Regions from separate parts of the Pseudarthrobacter cellobiosi genome, predicted to be linked through region 2. Evidence: predicted binding sites of a transcription regulator. Region 2 holds the regulator's gene; each other region holds the start of a gene.

What was found. Region 2 encodes LexA, which represses DNA repair genes until DNA is damaged. Its sites were predicted from a motif close to TCGAACANNTGTTCGA; they were not measured.
Region 1: a site for LexA is predicted at 2,234-2,249, ahead of NG701_RS05215 (LexA family protein). Genes of this name have one in related genera too.
Region 3: a site for LexA is predicted at 1,989-2,004, ahead of NG701_RS03505 (shikimate dehydrogenase). Genes of this name have one in related genera too.

The regions. Positions count from the first base shown of each region.
Region 1 covers NZ_JAMXBK010000019.1:100,775-104,780, forward strand. Annotated here, with positions in the region: gene NG701_RS05200 (hypothetical protein) at 1-123, opposite strand, end outside; gene NG701_RS05205 (hypothetical protein) at 123-446, opposite strand; gene NG701_RS05210 (Y-family DNA polymerase) at 498-1,796, opposite strand; gene NG701_RS05215 (LexA family protein) at 1,789-2,220, opposite strand; gene NG701_RS05220 (DNA cytosine methyltransferase) at 2,735-4,006, shown strand, end outside.
Region 2 covers NZ_JAMXBK010000018.1:44,253-48,258, forward strand. Annotated here, with positions in the region: gene NG701_RS03930 (histidinol-phosphate transaminase) at 1-740, opposite strand, end outside; gene NG701_RS03935 (LysM peptidoglycan-binding domain-containing protein) at 819-1,259, opposite strand; gene lexA (transcriptional repressor LexA) at 1,609-2,355, shown strand; gene NG701_RS03945 (ATP-dependent DNA helicase) at 2,430-4,006, opposite strand, start outside.
Region 3 covers NZ_JAMXBK010000017.1:125,391-129,396, reverse strand. Annotated here, with positions in the region: gene NG701_RS03515 (MFS transporter) at 1-918, opposite strand, end outside; gene NG701_RS03510 (IclR family transcriptional regulator) at 1,152-1,967, shown strand; gene NG701_RS03505 (shikimate dehydrogenase) at 2,104-2,985, shown strand; gene NG701_RS03500 (bifunctional sugar phosphate isomerase/epimerase/4-hydroxyphenylpyruvate dioxygenase family protein) at 2,985-4,006, shown strand, end outside.

The sequences.
Region 1 (4,006 bases), on a different contig from region 2:
AGGGTCTTCCATGAGCTCGGCGAGCCGGCGCCGGACCTGCTCCACGGTGGGCAGGGTGAACTCGGCCCTGATGGACTCCCAGACCTCCGCGGACACGGGTCTGCCGATGATGGGGGAGGGCATCAGTTGCCGTCGTCGATGGACTCGAGCAGCCACTGCGTGGCGAGGGGTTGACGGCGCAGCGTGAACGTTCTCAGCGCAGCGTCGGTGCCGGGGATCCGGGCCTGGACGCGCCAGTATTCGACGCTGACCAGGTCGCCGCTGCCTTTGGCTGCGGTGCGGCGGGTGTCCCACCAGGCGTCCCGTCCGTACCAGTGCTGGGAATCCGTGGCGGGGTCGACCAGCCAGATCCGTCCGTCGTGACGGATGGCCAAGGGGTTACCTGACGGGTCGAGCCGGACCTGGACGTCGGTGGTCTGGGTGGGGGCTTCGTGGGTGATGGTCATGATTTCGTTCTTTCGTGATGCTGACTTGCCGGTGCGGTCGTGCGGGTGGGGTTAGGCGGCCTTGACGAGGGGGAGTTCGTCCCAGTGGGTGGTGTAGCGGGGGGAGAGCATGTCCCGTTTCATGGCCCAGTCCGGTCCGCCGCGGATGCCGGCGTGGCCGAGGCCGATGGAGCCGCGGCCGTAGCGGCGGGTGACGTCTTCGAGGAGGGTTCCGACGTGGCGTTCCTCGTGCGGGTTCTCGAACAGGGCAAGGGGTGCCTGGTTGCCGGTGCGGCGGAGGTCGGTGACCATGATCCCGGCACGGGCGTATCTGACACCCTCGTTGATGTAGGGGAGGAGGGCGTGGGCGGCCTTGGTCAGGATCACCGGGTCCGCGGTGGGCATCGGCAGCGGGATGCAGACGGAGGGGTAGGAGGTGTCTTTGGGGTTGAAGTGTGAGGTGCCGGCGAACGCGGTGAGGACTTTGGCCTGCAGACCGTGTTTGGCCAGCCGGGCGGAGGCCTGCTGCCCGTACACACTCATAACCTGCCGGATCCCGGCGGCGGTGGTGATGGGGGCGGCGAAGGAGCGGGAGAAGATCAGCTGGTCCCTCCCGATCCGTTCTTCCTCCATCGGGATGCAGGGTGTGCCCTGCAGTTCCAGGACGGTGCGCATCATGACCACGGAGAACCGGTCCCGGATCATGACCGGATCCGCCCGGGACAAATCCAGAATCGAAAAAATACCCATCACGTTCAGGCGTTTGGTCAGCCGGGTCGCGACGCCCCAGATCTCCACCACAGACAGGCGCCCCATCAGGGAATCCCGCTCAGCGGCTGGGACGGAGTCCCAGTGGCAGACCCCGCCGAAGCCGGGGTTGTTCTTGGCCCACTTGTTCGCCAGCTTCGCCAGGGTCTTGGTGCCGGCGATCCCGACGCAGACGGGCACGCCGACGTTCCGCCGGACAGCCGTCTTCATGGCCCGGCCGAGCGTGAGGAGTTCGTCGGGGGTTCCCTTGACGCCGAGGAAGGCCTCATCGATGCTGTAGACCTCCAACCAGGCCGAGTACCGGCCCAGGAGCTCCATCACGCGGGCGCTGATGTCCCCGTAGAGCTCGTAGTTGCTGGAGAGCGCGACGAGTCCCCATTCCTTGGCCCGGGGTGCGATCTTGAACCACGGTTCGCCCATGGGGATGCCCAGGGCCTTGGCCTCAGGGGAGCGAGTGACGGCGCAGCCATCGTTATTGGACAGCACAATCACGGGCCGGCCCTCCAGAGACGGGTCGAAGGCCCGCTCCGCGGACGCGTAGAAGCAGTTCACGTCCACGTGCGCGATCTGCTGCATCCTCCGCATCACAGCCGGCCTAGACATGGTGAAGGCACCTGGTGGCCACGCCCCAAATGACCAGGTCCGAGAGCGCCGGTACCCGTATGTCCGCGTAGGCGGGATTCTCTGCCTGTAGCACCACGCCGGTTGGCGTGATGCGCAGCCGCTTGATGGTCAGTTCCCCGTCCAGGACCGCGACGACCACACACCCGTCACGCGGCTCCAGCGCCCGGTTCACGATCAGTTCATCGCCGTCGCTGATCCCGGCGCCTTCCATCGAGTCCCCGGACACCCTCACCACATACGTGCTGGTGATGTCCTTGATCAGGTGCACGTTCAGGTCAATCCGGCCGTCAAAATAGTCCTGCGCCGGCGACGGGAATCCAGCAGCCACCGGCACCGGTGAGATCAGCACCGACAACAAAGACACGCCCGCATCTATCACGCGGGGACCGACAATAACGCCCACAACACACCCTTATTCGAATATATGTTCGATTTATTTCAGTGTACTCGTGAGGACGGACATTCGTTCGACTTTGCGCACGCTCAAGCAGTGAGAAAGCGGAAGTACGGTCCGCAGTGGGCGCCACGGACGGCTCCTGCGAATCCGACCCGGCCGTGAGGTCCTCGTGCGAGCAGTGATAGGAAGCGAACGGGGCAGCCGCTTGATCCGGCGATCGAGTCGATGCCGGCGATAGCGACCATTTGGGGATGTTCGCCGTAGGCTCGCCTGCAGGGATCCGGGCTGTTCGGCGGCACCCCAGCATGGAGTTCCTCAGCAGGGCCGTGTCCGTCATTCAGGACCGATGGCCATCTTGGCTTACTGCACGAGCCTTCAACGACCCCGTTAGCGGTCAAAAGCAGGCCGTGAGCCCACCTTCCGTCGCGGCATGCCAGCTTGGTGCTGATACAAGGCTTTCGGCCGTTGCCTGGTAACTTAGGAACAGATATTTGCGAGATTGACTTTGAAAGCAGCGCCCATGATTCCGATAGTTGACCTCTTTGCCGGACCCGGCGGCCTGAACGAAGGGTTCTCTAGCGTCGGCGAGCAGGACGGGCGCCCAGTCTTCACAACAGTCGCATCCTTTGAGATGAACAAGTACGCTCACGGAACGCTGCTTCTTCGGACTGCCTACCGAATAATGAAACGGGGGGCAGGAGTACCTTCGGCTTACTACAGGTACATCCAGGGGGAGTTGCCCTGGGAGGATTTTTCGACGGATCCCGTAGTCAGCGATGCGCTGGCCCGCGCGAGGAGTGAAGTCCACCTCGTCGAGTTGGGTGAAGATAACCGGACATTGGTAGACGGGACCATCCGAAACGCCTTGGCGGAGTCCTTGGATTCTCCGACAGATGACTGGGTACTCATCGGGGGCCCTCCATGTCAGGCTTACTCCTTGGCCGGACGCTCTAGGCGGAAACACGACGAAGAGTTTGAGAACGATCACAAGCATTTCCTCTACAAGGAATACCTTCACATCATCGAAAAATTCCGTCCGACCGTTTTTGTGATGGAAAACGTCAAAGGCCTACTTTCCTCAACGAACAAAGGCGACCAGACTTTCGATCTCATCATGAGTGATCTTTCCGAGCCATCGCCGGGAGTCGAATATGAGGTTCGTTCGCTTGTTGTCGATGAGCCCGTTGGTCAACTGAACCCAAGGGATTTCGTCATCCACGCAGAGGATTATGGGATCCCGCAGAAGCGCCATCGGGTCATACTTCTGGGGATCCGTGCTGATGCGTTGGAGCGGACGTCACGAGTCTTCTTGGAACCTAAGGACCAGGTAACCGTAAGCGACGCGATCAGTGACCTCCCATCTCTTCGTTCAACGATCTCTCCCGCTCGAGAAGACAGCCCGCTGGCGTGGACAATATTGACGCACGAAGTCACTGCCATTCTCGGCCGTGGATTCGTCGCCGAACCAGCGCTAGTCAAACCAACGAAGTTGATCCCGGGTGGACCGTTCCTAGGCAATTACGTTGCGCCGGCGCCGGAGTCCGCGTATCAGAAGTGGATACTGGATCCGCAAGTGGGCGGTGTAACGCTTCATCACACCAGGTCGCATATGTCAGAAGACATTAAGAGATACGGTTTTCTCGCGGCGGAGGCGGCGCGGCTAGGGCGGGCCCCGAAGCTGGATGACCTGCCGGGCAGCTTGCAGCCAGAGCACAAGAACATCGGAAAGGCCAACACGCCATTCGTTGACAGATTCCGAGTGCAGTTGGCCGATAAGCCGTCCACGACAGTC
Region 2 (4,006 bases):
TCAGGAGCGGCGGCCATGTAGCCCAGGCGGGCGCCCGCGAGGGCGAACGCCTTGCTCATGGTGCGGGACACAATGAGGCGCTCCCGGCCGGGCAGCAACGTAAGGGCGCTCGGCGTTCCGTCGTGGGCGAACTCGTGGTAGGCCTCGTCAACGATGACGATGGTATGGCTGGCCTCGCCGGCCTCGTAGACGGCCTCCACGACGTCCAGGCCCAGCCCAGTGCCGGTGGGATTGTTCGGCGAGCAGAGGAAAACGATGTTGGGCTGAAGCTCTTTGACCTGCAACGCGGCCGACTCGGCACTGAGCCCGTAATCGTCGGCCCGCTGCCCGACGATGTACCCGGTGTCCGTGCCGCTGGCCAGGAGCGGATACATGGAGTACGTGGGCGGGAATCCCAGGGCCGTCCGCCCGGGTCCGCCGAAGGCCTGGAGAATCTGCTGGAGGACCTCGTTGGACCCGTTGGCCGCCCAGATGTTGGTGGCATCCAGACCGTGGCCGAGATATTCGGCCAGCGCTTCCCGGAGTTCGGTGAACTCACGGTCCGGGTAGCGGTTGAGGCCCGCCGCGGCTTCCGTCACGGCCACGCTGATCGCGGCCCGGACGTCCGCCGGGACGCCATGGGTGTTTTCGTTGACGTTCAGCAGGATAGGTACATCCAACTGCGGGGCACCGTACGGGGTCAGTCCGCGGAGGTTGGTCCGGAGGGGAAGTCTGTTCAGACGCTCTAGCTGGTCATTCACCTGAACAGTTTAGGTCCGAAGCAGACGGCCGGAAAATGTGACGGCCTGCGGCGGCACACGCCCGAGCCCGCAGGCTCTTTACCTGGTGGGGACGAAGAGCTGCTGTCCGGGGACAACGCCGCCGGCGGAAAGGTTGTTCAACTGGGCAATATCCGCGATGACATCACGGGGATCACGCTCGGGCGCAACGGTACTGGCGATGGCCCAGAGTGACTGGCCGGCCTGCACCGTGACCGAGACTGTTGGCGTTAGCGACAGGTCGGCGGCAGAATCGGCGGCCTTTGCCGGGGCGTTGAGGAAACCTGCCAGGGAAAGCAGGATTGCGGCAAGAATCACCAGCGGGATGCCGATGAAGACAATCCGGCCCCTGCGGGTCAGGCGCAGCGGCGGCAACGGTTCCCTGCGCTGCCTTGGCGCCGAACCCGACGTCGAAACGGGTGCGGACCACTGCCGCGAGGTGAGGTCCTGCACGGAAATGAACTGCGGACGCGAGTCCTGCGAAGCAGATAAAGCTGACATGAAATGAGCCCTCCTGGACCATACTGTGCTGCCCGGCGCGCCCTCCGCGTCCACTTGCCGGTACCGGCCTGAGCCGTCCATAAATTCGAATATTCGAATCCGCAAGCAACGAGTAGAACACATGTTCGAACTTTGCTTCTTCATTTTTAGCACTTATCAACGAATATTGTCGAGACTCGCTAGAACAAATGTTTGAAAAAGCCCTGTGGCTGGCCTACGTTTGGATGAAAGAACAACCACCTCTGTAGTTGATCAGCAGGGTCTGACAATCAACTCCGACACCAGCCCCGGGGCGTTCCAGGCACCAGCGGCCGGAGCGGAGCCGGGCAACCGAAAGGCATTGGCGAACATGGCAGCACCAGCCGCCGAGGGCAAGGCGACACCGCAGCGCCGCCAACCCCCACGGACTCCCAAGGGGCTCACCGCCCGCCAAAAGAAGATCCTTGAAACCATCCAGCGCTCGGTGAATGAAAACGGCTATCCGCCGTCGATGCGTGAAATCGGTGACACCGTGGGCCTGGCGAGTTTGTCGAGCGTGACCCACCAGCTCTCGCAACTGGAGAAGCTGGGATACCTTCGCCGGGACCCCAAGCGTCCGCGCGCCATGGAAGTCCTGATGCCGTTGACGCTTGACGGCGGGTCCCCTAAGGCGAACGGGACAACCAAGCCCTCAGTCCTGCACGGCATCGGCGGGACGGTCACCGAACTTCCCTCTGCCATGGACACCGCGATGGTGCCGTTGGTGGGCCGGATCGCGGCCGGCGGGCCCATCCTTGCTGATCAGGTTGTGGAAGACGTGATGCCCCTGCCTCGGCAGCTCGTGGGCCAAGGTGAGCTCTTTATGCTGCGCGTGGCTGGCGACTCCATGGTGGACGCTGCCATCTGCGACGGCGACTGGGTAGTGGTCCGACGGCAGGCAGACGCCTCCAACGGCGATATTGTCGCGGCACTGCTGGACGACGAAGCCACCGTCAAGACCTTCCGCCAGCGCGATGGCCACACGTGGCTGTTGCCGCAGAACACCCAGTACGAGCCCATCCTGGGCGATCACGCCACGATCATGGGCAAGGTCGTCTCGGTACTGCGGTCGCTATAGGATGCCAGCTGGCGCTTCACGCGCTGGCTAGGACGGGCTCTGGCTTGTAGGACCCGCGCAGGGTCCGCGCTCAGTCAGGCGCCTTTCCCGGCCAGCCTTTCCAGCGCTGCGAACGCTGTCTTCCGGTCCGTGGTGGGCCAGAACGGCGGCAGCGCGGCGCGGAGGAATCCGGCGTAGCGCTCGGTGGCAAGCCGGGAATCAAGCACGGCCACCACGCCTTTGTCTCCGGTGGAACGGATCAGCCTTCCCGCGCCCTGGGCCAGGCGGATGGCCGCGTGGGTCGCCGATACCGCCATAAAGCCGTTTCCGCCGGCCTGCGCAACGGCGCGGGACCGTGCGGTCATCAACGGATCATCCGGCCGCGGGAACGGAATGCGGTCAATCACCACAAGCCGGCATGATCCGCCCGGAACATCAACACCCTGCCACAGGGACATGGTGCCGAACAGGCAGGTATCTGGCTCGTCCGCGAACTGCTTCACCAGTGCCGTCATGGTGGAGTCGCCTTGGCAGAGAATGCTGAGGCCGAGCCGGGGACGCATCGCCTCCGCGGCTTCCTCAGCGGCACGCCGCGACGAAAACAGGCACAGGGCGCCGCCGCCGGACGCCCGGATCAGCGCCTCAAGTTCATCGAGGGCCTCCGGCGACGCCCCGCGGCCTGGCTTGGGGAGGTGCCCCGCGACGTAGAGGATCCCCTGTTTGGGATAGTCAAAGGGTGACCCGACGTCTATCCCGGTCCAGCTCGGTGCGCCCTCCCCCACCAGCCCCAAACCGCCGGCGGCCGGTTCAAAGGCTGAGCCGATGGCAAGCGTCGCTGAGGTCAGCACCACGGTGTGGCCGGCAAACAGCCCTTCGCGGAGCTTGCCGGCAACGCTGAGCGGCGCGATGTTGATCAAGGCCGGCGCAGACTCGTCGGGCTGCGCATAGCCCTGTTGCGGGTCGAAGGAACTTGCCCGGGAAAACCACACTACTTCACGGTTTTCCCGGGCCACGATCAGCCGTTCACACAGTTCGAGGATCAGCATCAGGCGTGAGCGCGCTAGTTGCCGCCCGCCGTCGGCCGTTTGGCTGCCGTCACCCTTGGAGTCGGACAGGGCAGCGCGGCAGGCCTCACGCAGCTGGTCCACGCAGTCCAGCTGTTCGTCGTTGAGGCCATTCGGGAGCAGCCCGTTGGGCACGCCGGCCAAGGCGAGTTCCAGGTTGGCGGCAGCTGCGTTGAGGGCATCCACAGTGATGGCCGTGTGTTTCCGAGCGCCCGACGCCGCAGCGTGGACCATTGCCACGGAGAGTTGCCCCGATACCGCACCGGTGACCCGGTCCTGCAGTTCGTGGGCCTCGTCCACCACCACAACGTCGTATTCGGGAAGCACTGCCAGGCCTTCAAAGGCGCTGACAGCGAGCATGGCATGGTTGGTGACCACAACGTCGGCCTCGGCGGCGTCGTGGCGAGCCAGTTCGCTGAAGCATTCGGCTGCCATGGGGCATTTTTGGGCCCCCAGGCATTCCATGGACGTCACCGAAACTTGCCGCCAGGCCCGGTCAGTAACGCCGGGCAGGAGTTCGTCACGGTCGCCCGTGGTGGTCTTCTCCGCCCACTCGCGCAGGCGCACCACTTCCTTGCCCAGCTGGGACGAGGGCCCGCCCAATGCGG
Region 3 (4,006 bases), on a different contig from region 2:
CCGGTCCGCGAGCTTGCCGAACAAAGGCTGGGTACCCAGTGCCACCAGGTTGGCGCCGACTACCAGCCAGAGCGTGGTGGTGCCGTCCACCCCTGCCACGGTCTTGGCGTAGGTGATGGCCAGGGTGCCGAACACAGTGGAGACTGCGGCGATGAAAGCGCAGCAGACCACGCGGAGCACATCGCGCCAGTGGTCCTTGAGGAGGTCGGCAACGGGCAGCTTGGAAATCTGGGCGGTCTTCTGGGCTTCCGCGAAGGCCGGCGGTTCGTGCAGCGTGCGGCGGATGAAGAATGCCACCAGCACTACCACTGCGCTGAGCCAGAACGGAATGCGCCAGCCGATGCCGTACTTGATCTCGTCCGGAAGGGCCAGTACGGGGATGAAGACCAGCGCGGCGAGGATCTGTCCGCCCTGGGTGCCGGTGAGGGTCCAGGAGGTGAAGAAGGCGCGGCGGTTGTCCGGTGCGTGTTCCAGTGTCATGGACGAGGCGCCGGCCTGCTCACCTGCGGCGGAGAGGCCCTGGCACAGCCGGGCCAGCACCAGCAGGGCCGGAGCCCACCAGCCCACGGTGTTGAAGTCGGGGAGGCAGCCGATCAGGAACGTCGAGGCACCCATCAGCAGCAACGTGAACATGAGGACCTTCCGCCTGCCCACGCGGTCACCGAAGTGGCCCAGGATGACGGCGCCGAAGGGCCGCGCCACGTAGGCAAAGCCGAAAGTGGCGAAGGACATAACGGCCGCGTTGGCCCCGGCGTCCGGGAAGAACACCGTAGGGAAGATCAGGGCGGCCGCGGAACCGAAGATGAAGAAGTCGTAGTATTCGACGGCGCTGCCCAGGAAGCTGGCGAGGGCTGCTTTCTTTGGCGTCCCTGCCGGGGCAACAGTGCCCGGCCCGGCGGACGGAAGTGTCTGGCTCATGGAGTTCCTTAGATGTGACGACATTGTCGCGGATGGATCTGGAGGGTCGCAGCCGCAGCTGCCTGAGTGGAGGCTTGGTGCGGTGCGGCTGGAGTCCGTTGAAAGACCCGGACGAGTAGCCACATGGTGGGAGCTACTTGTGCGATATAGCAATGATGGCTGTGAGCGCAGTCACTTGTCAAGAAAATAATCACCATCTAGAAATAGTTGCCACGATGTGGCAATATCGACCTATGAGTGTGAATCAAACCACAGCGCCCAATGACGTCGCCGCTGAGCCAAAGACGCCCAAGGGTGACCGTACGGACATGGTGGGCAAGGCCCTGGGCCTGCTGGTCCTCCTGGGTGACGAGCCGCGTGGCGCCAGCGCCGCGGAGATCTCGCGCCGCGCCGACCTCCCCTTCAGCACCACCTACCGCCTGCTGGGATCCCTGACGCGGGACGGATTTGTGGACTATGAGCCGGACGGCCGCCGCTACCACCTGGGCCTGCGGATCTTCCAGCTGGGACAGCGGGTCTCCAACCATCACGGATTTGCCGGCACGGCACTGCCGGTCCTGCGCCGCGTGACCGAGCAGACGGGGGAGGCTACCATCCTCAGCGTCCGCGACGGCCACCATCACCTCACCGTCAACAAGGTGGACGGATCGCAGACCTTCCGTGTCACCAGCGATCCCGGGCATCTGGGCGCCCTGCATGCTACAGCCGTGGGCAAGGCGCTGGTGGCTTTTGCCGAGGATGCGGAGCGTGAAGCGTTGATTGAGGAGCTCGAGCTGGAACCCCTCACCGAACACACCATCACTGACCGTGCCGCTTTCCGCGCCGAAATCGAGAAGGTGCGCCGGCAGGGGTATGCCGTGATGGACGAGGAGAACGAGAGCGGCATGCGCGCCGTGGCCGTGCCGCTGCTCAATTCGCAGGGTCACGCCTTCGCCTCCCTGGCCACCGCCGTTCCCGTGTTCCGCCTCAGCATCGAAGCCTTGCTGGCCCATGTGCCCCTGCTGCAGGACGCCGCGGCCGAGCTGGCCGCGCGCTTGCCGCAACGGTAAAAACTCGAAGATGTTCGTATGTAGAACATGCGTGCGAGAAGTGAACAAGTGTTGTACTGTAATCCCTATCACCCGACCGCCGCGGACGCCTTGAGCGCCGCCGCCCGCCGGGTGCCGTATCAAAGGAGCTGCCCGGATGAGCAATCGAACTGAGTCCTACCTTGTGGGACTGGTCGGCGACGGCGTTATGCCGTCCCTCACTCCCCCCATGCACGAACGCGAAGGCGATGTGCAGGGCCTGCGCTACCTCTACCGCCCCATTGACCTGCTGGAGCTCGGACTTTCCGGCGACGCCGTGGGGGACCTGCTCAAGAGTGCCCGCAGCCTGGGCTTCAACGGCCTGAACATCACCCATCCGTGCAAGCAGCTTGTGCTGGCGCACCTGGATGAGGTCTCGCCGGATGCCCTCAGGCTCGGCGCCGTCAACACCGTCGTCATCGAGGATGGCCGTTTCATCGGCCACAACACCGACTTCTCCGGCTTCGCCGCCGCGCTCGCCTCCGGCCTCCGGGGCGCACGGCTGGACCGCGTCGTCCAGCTTGGCGCGGGAGGTGCCGGTTCCGCCGTCGCCTACGCCCTGCTCACCGCCGGCGTGAAGGCGCTGGACCTGGTGGACGTGGACCCCGCCCGCTGCGCGGCACGCGCCGCAGAGCTGGCCGGCTTCTTCCCGGGCAGCACCGTCACAGCTCGCACGACGGTGGAGCTGCCGCAGCTGATGCCGCTGGCCGACGGTCTGGTGCACTGCACGCCCGTGGGCATGGCCGCCCACCCGGGCGTCCCGCTGGACCTGGACCTGCTGGAAACGCGGCACTGGGTGGCGGACATCGTCTACCGGCCCATCGAAACGGAGCTGGTCCTGGGAGCCCGCGCCAAGGGCTGCGAGGTCCTGGACGGCGGCCGCATGGCCGTAGGGCAGGCGGCGGATTCCTTCCGGATTTTCACCGGGCTGGACGCCGACGCGGACCGCATGCGCAGCCATTTCCTGGAGCTCGTAGCCAAGGAAGAGGTGGCGGCCTGATGCGCACCGGAATCGCCACAGTCTGCCTCTCCGGCACCCTGAAGGAAAAGATGCAGGCCTGCGCCATCGCCGGCTTTGACGGGATCGAAATCTTCGAGCAGGACCTGGTTACGTCGCCGCTCACCCCCGAGGACGTCCGCAAGATGGCCGCCGACCTTGGCCTCACGCTGGATCTTTACCAGCCGTTCCGCGACTTCGACAGCGTGTCCGACGACCTCCTGGCCGCCAACCTCCGGCGCGCCGAAGCCAAATTCAAGCTCATGGCGCGGCTGGGCATGGACACCATCCTGGTCTGCTCCAACGTGGCCACCGCCAGCATCGACAGCGACGACCTCCGGGTGGAACAGCTCGACAAACTGGCGGCGCTGGCGGGGGACCACGGCGTCAAGGTTGCCTACGAAGCCCTGGCCTGGGGCAAGTACGTCAACGACTACGAGCACGCTCACAAGCTCGTGGAAGCCGTGGACCACCCCAGCCTGGGCACCTGCCTGGATTCCTTCCACATCCTGTCCCGCACCTGGGACACCGCCCCCATCGAGGCCTTCAACCCGGACAAGATCTTCTTCGTCCAGGTGGCAGACGCCCCCAAGCTCTCCATGGATGTCCTCTCCTGGAGCCGGCACTACCGCGTTTTCCCGGGCGAGGGCCAGTTCGAGCTCGCCAAGTTCATGGGCCACGTGGTCCGGGCGGGGTACAGCGGCCCGGTGTCGCTGGAGATCTTCAACGACGTCTTCCGCCAGTCGGACGTGGAGCGCACCGCCGTCGACGCCATGCGCTCGCTCATCTGGCTGGAGGAACAGAGCGCCAAGTGGCTGGATGATGCTTCCGACGGCGGCACCGGCACTGGTGCCGCTGGCACTGTTGCTGGTGGTCCTATGGCCCCCGGCCGCCGTCGTTATCCCATGGAACTGGCCACGCTCCCGCAGGTGGCCGAGCCGGCTGGCTACAACTTCGCCGAAGTCAGGGCCGCGGACACCAAGGGGCTGGAAACGGTCCTGGGCCAGCTGGGCTTCGAGTTCAA